Regions from separate parts of the Mesorhizobium sp. M0159 genome, predicted to be linked through region 1. Evidence: predicted binding sites of a transcription regulator. Region 1 holds the regulator's gene; the other holds the start of a gene.
What was found. Region 1 encodes PhoB, which activates phosphate uptake and scavenging genes when phosphate is short. Its sites were predicted from a motif close to TGTCATNNANCTGTCAT; they were not measured.
Positions count from the first base shown of each region.

Region 2: a site for PhoB is predicted at 2,085-2,101, ahead of NKJ32_RS01525 (YdcH family protein). Genes of this name have one in related genera too.

Region 1 is NZ_JAMYTF010000054.1:15,721-20,284, reverse strand. Features, by position in the region: gene pstA (phosphate ABC transporter permease PstA) at 1-295, shown strand, start outside; gene pstB (phosphate ABC transporter ATP-binding protein PstB) at 292-1,095, shown strand; gene phoU (phosphate signaling complex protein PhoU) at 1,128-1,835, shown strand; gene phoB (phosphate regulon transcriptional regulator PhoB) at 1,852-2,541, shown strand; gene NKJ32_RS30270 (ROK family protein) at 2,551-3,795, opposite strand; gene xylF (D-xylose ABC transporter substrate-binding protein) at 4,082-4,564, shown strand, end outside.
Region 2 is NZ_JAMYTF010000001.1:307,204-311,767, forward strand. Features, by position in the region: gene NKJ32_RS01510 (transporter substrate-binding protein) at 1-762, opposite strand, end outside; gene NKJ32_RS01515 (IclR family transcriptional regulator) at 891-1,694, shown strand; gene NKJ32_RS01520 (YdcH family protein) at 1,729-1,932, opposite strand; gene NKJ32_RS01525 (YdcH family protein) at 2,172-2,351, shown strand; gene ispG (flavodoxin-dependent (E)-4-hydroxy-3-methylbut-2-enyl-diphosphate synthase) at 2,552-3,805, shown strand; gene NKJ32_RS01535 (lytic transglycosylase domain-containing protein) at 3,810-4,564, shown strand, end outside.

The sequences.
Region 1 (4,564 bases):
TTCGGTCGCCTACCGCGCCGCATTGTCCGGCATCGTCACCGGCATATTGCTGGCGATAGCACGCATTTCCGGCGAGACGGCGCCGCTGCTCTTCACCGCGCTCAACAACCAGTTCTGGAGCAGCAATATCAACGCGCCGATGGCCAGCCTGCCGGTGACCATCTTCCAGTTCGCTCTCAGCCCTTACGAGGAATGGCAGCAACTGGCGTGGACCGGCGCACTCATAATCACCCTGACGGTTCTGGGCTTGAGCATCCTCGCCCGCAGCCTTACCGGACGCAGAGAGGACAGATGACACAGATGTTGTCCCCAGACATGACGATGGCCGAAACGGTCGCCGAGAAGACGAAGATCGAGGTCAAGAATCTCAACTTCTACTACGGCCAGAGCAAGGCGCTGAAGGACATCAGCCTGTCGCTGCCTGAGCGCAGTGTCACGGCCTTCATCGGCCCTTCGGGCTGCGGGAAATCGACGCTGCTGCGTGTGTTCAACCGCATCTATGAGCTCTACCCAAAACAGATGGCCGAGGGCCAGGTGCTGCTCGACGGCAAGAACATTCTCGACCGGTCGCAGGATCTCAACCTCCTCAGGACCAAGATCGGCATGGTGTTCCAGAAGCCGACGCCGTTCCCGATGTCGATCTACGAGAACATCGCCTTCGGCGTCAGGCTCTACGAGAACCTCGGCAAGTCCGAGATGGACGGCCGCGTCGAACAGGCGTTGAAGCGCGCCGCGCTGTGGAGCGAGGTCAAGGACAAGCTCAACGCCAGCGGCTTGAGCCTATCTGGCGGCCAGCAGCAGCGGCTCTGTATCGCCCGCACCGTGGCCGTGAAGCCGGAAGTCATTCTGCTCGACGAACCGGCTTCGGCCCTCGACCCGCTGTCGACTGCCAAGATCGAGGAACTGATCGACGAATTGCAAGCCGACTACACGATCGTCATCGTCACCCACAACATGCAGCAGGCGGCGCGCGTGTCGCGCCAGACCGCCTTCATGTATCTGGGTGAACTGGTCGAGTTCGACCGGACCGAGAAGATCTTCACGTCGCCCCGCGAGAAGCGCACGCAGGACTACATCACTGGCCGCTTCGGCTGAGCCGTTCCGATCATGCATATGAGGACAGGACCATGGGCGAACACACAGTCGCTTCTTTCGACGAGGATCTCGAGCAGATCAGCAAGCTGATCCGCGACATGGCCGACCTCGCCGGTTCGATGGTCGGCGGGGCGACCAAGGCCCTGTTGAATTCCGACAACGTGCTGGCGCAACGCGTCGTTTCCGACGACGCCATCATGGATGCGCGTCAACGCGAACTGGACGACCGCGCCATAACCCTGATCGCCAAACGCCAGCCGATGGCCCACGATCTTCGCCATGTGGTCGGAGCGATCCGCATGGCGGGCGACCTCGAACGCATCGGCGATCTTGCCAAGAATATCGCCAAGCGCGTGAGTGCGGTCGGCCTCAGCGCCACGCCGCGGGACCTGTCGCATTCCATCGACGCGATGGCGCAGCTGGTTCTCATCCAGGTGCAGGGTGTCATCGAGGAATATGCTGCAGGCGATGCGGCCGCGTTGGCCAAGCTGCGTGCCGCCGACGAGCGCATCGACGTCAAATACACGTCCGTGTTCCGCGAGCTCTTGACCTACATGATGGAAGATCCGCGCAACATCACCGCTTGCACGCACCTGCTGTTCTGCGCCAAGAATCTGGAGCGGATCGGCGACCATGTCACCAACATCGCCGAAAATGCGTATTATGTGCTGACCGGCGAGCAATTGCCGGTCAATCGTCCGAAGCAGGACGAAACGACAATGTCCGCACCGGTGACATGATGGGGGTGCCCAGCCGATGATCGCACCACGCATAATGGTGGTGGAGGACGAGGAGCCGTTGGGTGTGCTGCTCCGCTACAATCTCGAATCCGAAGGCTACCAGGTCGAGGTGGTGACACGCGGCGACGAAGCCGAGATCCGTTTGCAGGAGAATGTGCCCGACCTTTTGGTGCTCGACTGGATGATACCAGCGGTTTCCGGCATCGAGCTCTGTCGTCGGTTGCGGGTGCGCCCCGAAACCGAGCGGCTGCCGATCATCATGCTGACCGCGCGCGGCGAGGAGAGCGACCGGGTGCGCGGTCTTTCGACCGGCGCCGACGACTATCTGGTCAAACCGTTTTCGACACCGGAATTCATGGCCAGGGTCAAGGCGCTGCTGCGGCGCGCCAAGCCGGAAGTGCTGTCCAGCGTGCTGAAGGTAGGCGACATCGTGCTCGATCGCGAATCGCACAGGGTCTATCGCAAGAAGAGCGAAATCAGGCTCGGGCCGACCGAATTCCGGCTGCTCGAGTTCATGATGCGGCATCCGGGCCGTGTCTTCTCGCGCAGCCAGTTACTCGATAATGTCTGGGGCGAGACAATCTACATCGACGAACGCACCGTCGACGTGCATGTCGGGCGGCTGCGCAAAGCCGTCAACAACGGCCGGATGCCGGATGTCATCCGCACCATCCGCGGTGCCGGCTATGCGATCAGGGAAGATTGACCCGCCTGGTCAGGCTACGTTCTTTCTGACGCTGGGCCTCATTTGCGCGCCCGGCGCGAAAATCTCCTGGTCGACGAAGCTTAACGCCCGCATCGCGCAGCCTTCGCGGATCAGCGGCAATTCGTTCGGCTCTGTATCGAAGGAGATCGAGCCTGAATGCTGGCCGCCGGCGGTCTGGGCGATTGCCTTCCGCATGGCCGGCTCGATCAGATCGAAGGCGGCGGCACTGGCGCCGACCATCGCGACCGGTGCCGGATCGATCAGCGCGAACAGCGAGCCGAGACCGAAACCCAGCGCTTCGCCGGCCTTGCGGTAGGCCTCGCGTTCCGGCCCATCTTTCTCGCGCGCCCGGGCCGCCAGTGCTCGCATGTCGGCGTCGCTGACGTCGGCGACCGGCTCGCTGTCTTCGCTCATCTGCCTGGCGTTGCGCCAGATGGCGTAGTTGCCGGCATAGGCCTCGATGCAGCCGCGCCGCCCGCAACGGCAGAGCGCGCCGCCCGGACGATGGATCATGTGGCCAAATTCGCCGCCCGAGGAATGCGTCCCGGTGAACAGTTCGCCCTTCAGCACCAGCCCCATGCCGATGCCATGCGAAAGCAGGATGGCGATGAAGTCGTCGCGATAGCGATCCGGATTGCGCCAGCGCAAAGCCACCGCCATCATGTTGCAGTCGTTCTCCACCGTTGCCGGGATGCCGAATTCGTCCTCCAGCATGTCGGCAAAGGCGATGTCGGTCTGCGGCGTGATCGGCGACCACAGCATGGCGCGTGCAGGGGAGTCGGTAATGCCCTGAATCGCCAGGGCGATGCGGGCGACACTGCGGACGTCAAGGTCTGGATCCTGCAGCCGGCGCCGGACGATGGTCATGCATTCACGGATCAGCTCGTCGCGCGGCATGGTCAGCGTGTCCAGCCGGCGCTGTTCCTCGGCGACCACCTGTCCCGTATAGTCGATAATAGCGGCCGACAGGAAATTCAGCGACAACACCACGGTCAACACCGCCGCCGCTTCCGGGTTGAGGGCGAGGCCGACCTGCGGACGACCGCGTTTCAACGAAACGGGCTCACTTGCCTTGCTCTCGGCGAGGATGCCTTCCCGTATCAGGTCAGAAGAGATCGCCGATATGGTCGAATGACTGAGGCCGGTGGTAGCTGCGATCTCAGTACGCGATGGCTGGCCGGCCCGGCGCACCGCCGAGATCACCATCGCCCGGTTGCGCCGGCGCAAATCGTCATGGCGGATTCCGACCGACATTGTTTTGCTTTCCTCCCGGTTGCCGCGGCCGCTCATGAACCGGAAGCCGTCGGTAATGTCCGACAAATAGTGTCGGACGCAGGCAAATAGTGTCAGATGCAGGTGGCGCTGTCATCGTTTATTCCGACGCTCGAAAAAACTCGCAGAGTCATCAAAATCCATCAGAATCGATGTTGACAGCAGCCGGAGATCGGGCCAGTATTTTTTCGAGGCTCGAAAAAATTAGAGCTTCTAAGCTGGTCTTTGAGCCAATTGGTCACGCCGTACGCGGCGCAGGGAGGATATGATGAAGAAATTCACGACCGCCATTCTGGCGGGTGTCGCCATGACGCTGGCGCTGGCGTCGGTGGCGCAGGCTAAAGACAAGGTCATCGGCGTTTCCTGGTCGAACTTCCAGGAAGAGCGCTGGAAGACCGACGAGGCCGCAATGAAGGCGGCCATTGAGGCCGCAGGCGACAAGTATATTTCCGCCGACGCACAGTCCAACCCCGGCAAGCAGCTCACCGACGTCGAGAGCCTGATCTCGCAGGGCGCCAGCGCACTGATCATCCTGGCGCAGGACGCCTCGGCCATCGGGCCGGCCGTGCAGAAGGCACTGGACGAAGGCATCCCGGTCGTCGGCTATGACCGGCTGATCGAGAACAAGGACGTGTTCTATCTGACCTTCGACAACAAGGAAGTCGGCCGCATGCAGGCCCGCGAAGTCTTCAAGGTGAAGCCGGAAGGCAACTACGTCTTCATCAAGGGTTCGGGTTCCGATCCGAATGCC
Region 2 (4,564 bases), on a different contig from region 1:
GAAGGTCAGCCAGTCGAGGTCGCCCTGCCGCAGCGCGGCACCATAAAGCATCGAGAACCAGCTCTTGCCGGCATCGAAGTACTTATCCGGATTGCGCGAGGCGAGCCAGCGCACCGTTGACAGATCGACCGCGGCGGCGTCGACGCGCTTCGATTCCAAGGCCTGCAGCACGTTGGCCTGCGTGTCTATCTGCATCACCTGCGACTCCGGCAGGACGATATGCACGTTAGCCTCGGCATCGACATTTTGCAGGATGGAAATCCGCGTCGCCGAACCGCCGGCAAGCAGCTTGTCGAAGGTCTTGTTTTCGGCGTTCGGAAGGGTCAGCAAGGCGATGCCTTCGACGTAGTAGGGTCGGGAGAAGTGGATCAGCTGCGAGCGCTGGGCGGTCATGGTCATGAACTGGATGGTGATGTCGACCTTGTTGGTGGTCACGTTTGGAATGCGCTGAGCCGGATCCTGCATGACGAATTCCACTTTGGTCGGATCGTCGAAAAGCCCCTTGGCGAGAATGCGACCCATGGTGATGTCCATGCCCACCAGTTCGCCGGCGTCGTTCTCGAAATGCCAGGGCGCATTGGTACTGCCGGTGCCGACGATTACCTTGCCGCGCTCGAGGACGGTGCGCAGCAGGCTGTCCGGCGCTGCCTGGGCCGCCGCTTTCTGAACGTCGACCGCGGTAGCGGCGCTCATCACTCCGGCCGTTGCAAGCCCGGCCATTCCCAGTTTCAGAAATTCACGCCTTTTGGATGTGTCGTTCACGGCGACCTCCTTTCGTGTTGTGTTCCCCTTTGGATCAGCAGTACAGGCATCGGTTGCAACTGACGTCATTGTCCCTTACAAGAGACGCCTGTACTCTGTACAAGACAGATTAACATCAGGAATCGATAATGCAAGATGGCAATGCCTTGGCCGCTCGACCGGACGCCGGTCTGGACGAAGACAAGAACTCGGGTTCTCGGGAGAAGGGCCTCAACCGGGTCCTCCAGATTCTGGAGTTTCTCCACACGACCCAGCGTGCGATCGGCATTGGCGACCTTGCCAGAGGGGTGAATGCACCGCGGTCGACGACCTATACGCTGGTGCGCTCGCTGGTCGACGCAGGCCTGCTGGAAATGGCCGGGGACGGCAATCGGGTCTATTTCGGAAAGAAGCTCTACCTCTACGGAATGGACTATGTGCGGGGCAACGACCTGCTCAGGCGAGGGCGCCAGGAAGTCGACCATCTGTCACGCGAGACCGGCGAGACCTCGGAGTTGTGCATGCTGCAAAGCGGCCGCTACACCATCGTCCATTCAAGCCCGGGAACGAGGCCATTCCGGATCAGCTCGGCGACCGGTCTGCAAATACCGCTCCCCTGGACAGCTTCCGGGCGACTGCTCCTCGCCGGCTTCGACAGGGCAGCGATTGAGGATATGGTCTCCGAGGACGATCTCGTGCTGCCGGACGGCCGCAGATTGCAGCTCGACGATTTCATAGACGACATCGCCGTCGCCAAGTCGGCCGGCTACTGCGTCACCTCCGGCCTTGTCGATGCCTACACGAAATGTCTGGCCGCGCCGGTCTTTTCAGCGCCGGGCAGGGTCGAGGCGACGATGTGCCTGGTGGTTCCCATCGATACCTCGACCGAAAAGACCGATGACCTGATAGAGCTGTTGCTCGAGCGCGCCGCGCGGCTTTCGATCGCGGCATAGGCCGCCTTTCCAGCAGGCCAGCGCCGGCGTCCGTTCAAGCGATAATGTCTGGAATGATCTTGTCTTCCAGCGCCATCAGCCTGTCCTTAAGGAAGAGCTTCTTTTTCTTCATGCGCTGGATCTGCAGCGGGTCGCAATTCATGGCAATCATCGCATTGATTGCCGCGTCGAAATCGGCGTGTTCCTGCTTCAGCCGGGAATATTCGAGGCGGATATCTGCCTGTTCCTGATCGGACATTTTTACCGTCTGCACGTCTGCGGCGCCCAAACTATGGGCCTGATTGGGCGGGACCGGGTCTTCTTGCACCGGCGCGCAGCCCATATCACATTTCATATTGGCGTGGAATGCTACCACGCAGCATTCGACATCGGTGCGCGATGGTGGCACACTGTCATTATGCCGTCACAGAAGCGAGCCTGCGGTGGACGTGCCATGACGGCTGCAATCCGAGGAAATCATGAACGGGAGAACCAATCATGTCTCTTGCATCCCATCTTGATGAGCTGCAGCGGAAACACGGCGACATCGAACGGGAAATCGACGATGCGATGACCCATCCGTCGGTAGACGACCTCGAAATCGTGAATCTCAAGCGGCGCAAGCTGGCGCTCAAGGACGAGATTGAAAAACTGAAGGCGAAACCGACGACCCACTGAAGCCCTTCCAGGACTAGAAGCGCCGCCCGGCGCGCGATCTTTCCGGTGGCATCGCTATGCTGCCGGAAACGCTCGCGGATTTGCGGCAAGCTGCCGTCTTGTTGTTTCCGATTTGCTGGGCCTGCGCGCCAGTCGCCATTGACAAGCCATCTTTGCTCCTCCACCTCATGCCCGGACCTTCAAGATTAAAGGCAGCCGGCATGACCGGATATTTTTCCTCACCCTTCCCGCGCCGCAGGTCGGTCGGTGTCGACGTCGGCGGCGTGATGGTCGGCGGCGGCGCCCCAGTCGTCGTCCAGTCGATGACCAACACCGACACGGCCGATGTCGACCAGACGGTCGCGCAAGTGGCGGCCCTGCATCGCGCCGGCTCCGAGATCGTGCGCATAACGGTCGATCGCGACGAAAGCGCTGCCGCCGTACCGGCCATCCGCGAGCGACTGGAGCGGCTCGGCATCGACGTGCCGCTGGTCGGCGATTTCCATTATATCGGCCACAAGCTCCTGGCCGATCATCCGGCCTGCGCCGCGGCCTTGGCCAAGTACCGCATCAACCCCGGCAATGTCGGTTTCAAGGACAAGAAGGACCGGCAGTTCGCGGCAATCGTCGAGATGGCGATCCGATACGACAAGCCGGTGCGCATCGGCGTCAACTGGGGTTCGCTCGACCAGGAGCTGCTGACCCGGCTGATGGATGACAACCAGGCCCAAGGCTTTCCGCTGACCGCGCAGGAAGTGACGCGCGAGGCAATCGTGCAATCGGCGATCCTGTCGGCCGAAATGGCCGAAGAGATCGGCCTTGCGCGCGAGAAAATCATCCTGTCGGCCAAGGTCAGCGGCGTGCAGGATCTGATCGCCGTCTACACCGAGCTTGCCACCCGATCCGACCATGCGCTGCACCTCGGCCTGACGGAGGCCGGCATGGGCTCGAAAGGCATCGTCGCCTCGTCCGCTGCCATGGGCATCCTGCTCCAGCAAGGCATCGGCGACACCATCCGCATCTCGCTGACGCCGGAGCCGAACGGCGACCGCACGCGCGAGGTGCAGGTGTCGCAGGAGCTGTTGCAGACCATGGGCTTCAGGCAGTTCGTGCCGATCGTCGCCGCCTGCCCTGGTTGCGGCCGCACGACCTCGACCGTGTTCCAGGAGCTTGCCCAGAACATCCAGGCCGACCTGCGCAAGAACATGCCGGTGTGGCGTGAACAATATCCCGGCGTCGAGAACCTCAAGGTCGCGGTGATGGGTTGCATCGTCAACGGTCCGGGCGAATCCAAACATGCCGATATCGGCATTTCGCTGCCCGGCACCGGCGAGATGCCGACCGCCCCGGTATTCGTCGACGGCAAGAAGGCGGCGACGCTGCGCGGCCCATCGATTGCCGCGGATTTCGAGAAGATGGTCGCCGACTATATCGAACGGCGGTTCGGGCAGCACGACAAAGCCGCGGCGGAGTAGTTGAATGCGGCGTTTGCTCGGCGCGGCGCTGGTTCTCATTTGCGGGCTGATCTGGGCGACAGCCGTTCAGGCCGATCCACCACGGCCCGCCAAAAAGAAGCTGATCGACCAGGTTTGCAACCTGATCGAGGCCCATGCCGACCGGAACGGGCTGCCCAGGGATTTCTTTGCCCGGCTGATCTGGAAGGAAAGCCGTTTCGATCCCAATGCGGTCAGCCCGGTCGGCGCCGAAGGCATTGCCCAGTTCATGCCGGGCACCGCCAGGATGCGCGGGCTCGCCAATTCCTTCGACATCGAACAGGCGATCCCGGCCTCGGCAAAGTACCTCGCCGAAATGAAATCCGGTTTCGGCAATCTGGGCCTCGCCGCAGCCGCCTACAACGCTGGCGAGACCCGGGTGTCGCGCTGGCTGAATTCCGGCGGCTTCTTGCCGATGGAGACCGAAAGCTACGTTCTGGACGTCATGGGCGAGCCGGCCGACAACTTCACCAATACCGCCTACGCCGGCGTCATCCGGCCGCTCGACAAGAAGGCGAGTTTCGCTGCCGCTTGCCGCGAGCTGCCGGTGATCATGTCCAGAACCGTGCCGATGTCGTCGATCAACATCAAGCCGTGGGGGGTGCAGGTGGCCGGCAATTTCCGCCGCGCCGCGGCGCTCAACCAGTGGCTGAGAGTGAAAAGCCGGTTCCCGGCACTGCTTGCCGGCCACGATCCGGTGGTCAGCCGGGTACGTACCCCGATCGGTAGGCGCGGCATCTA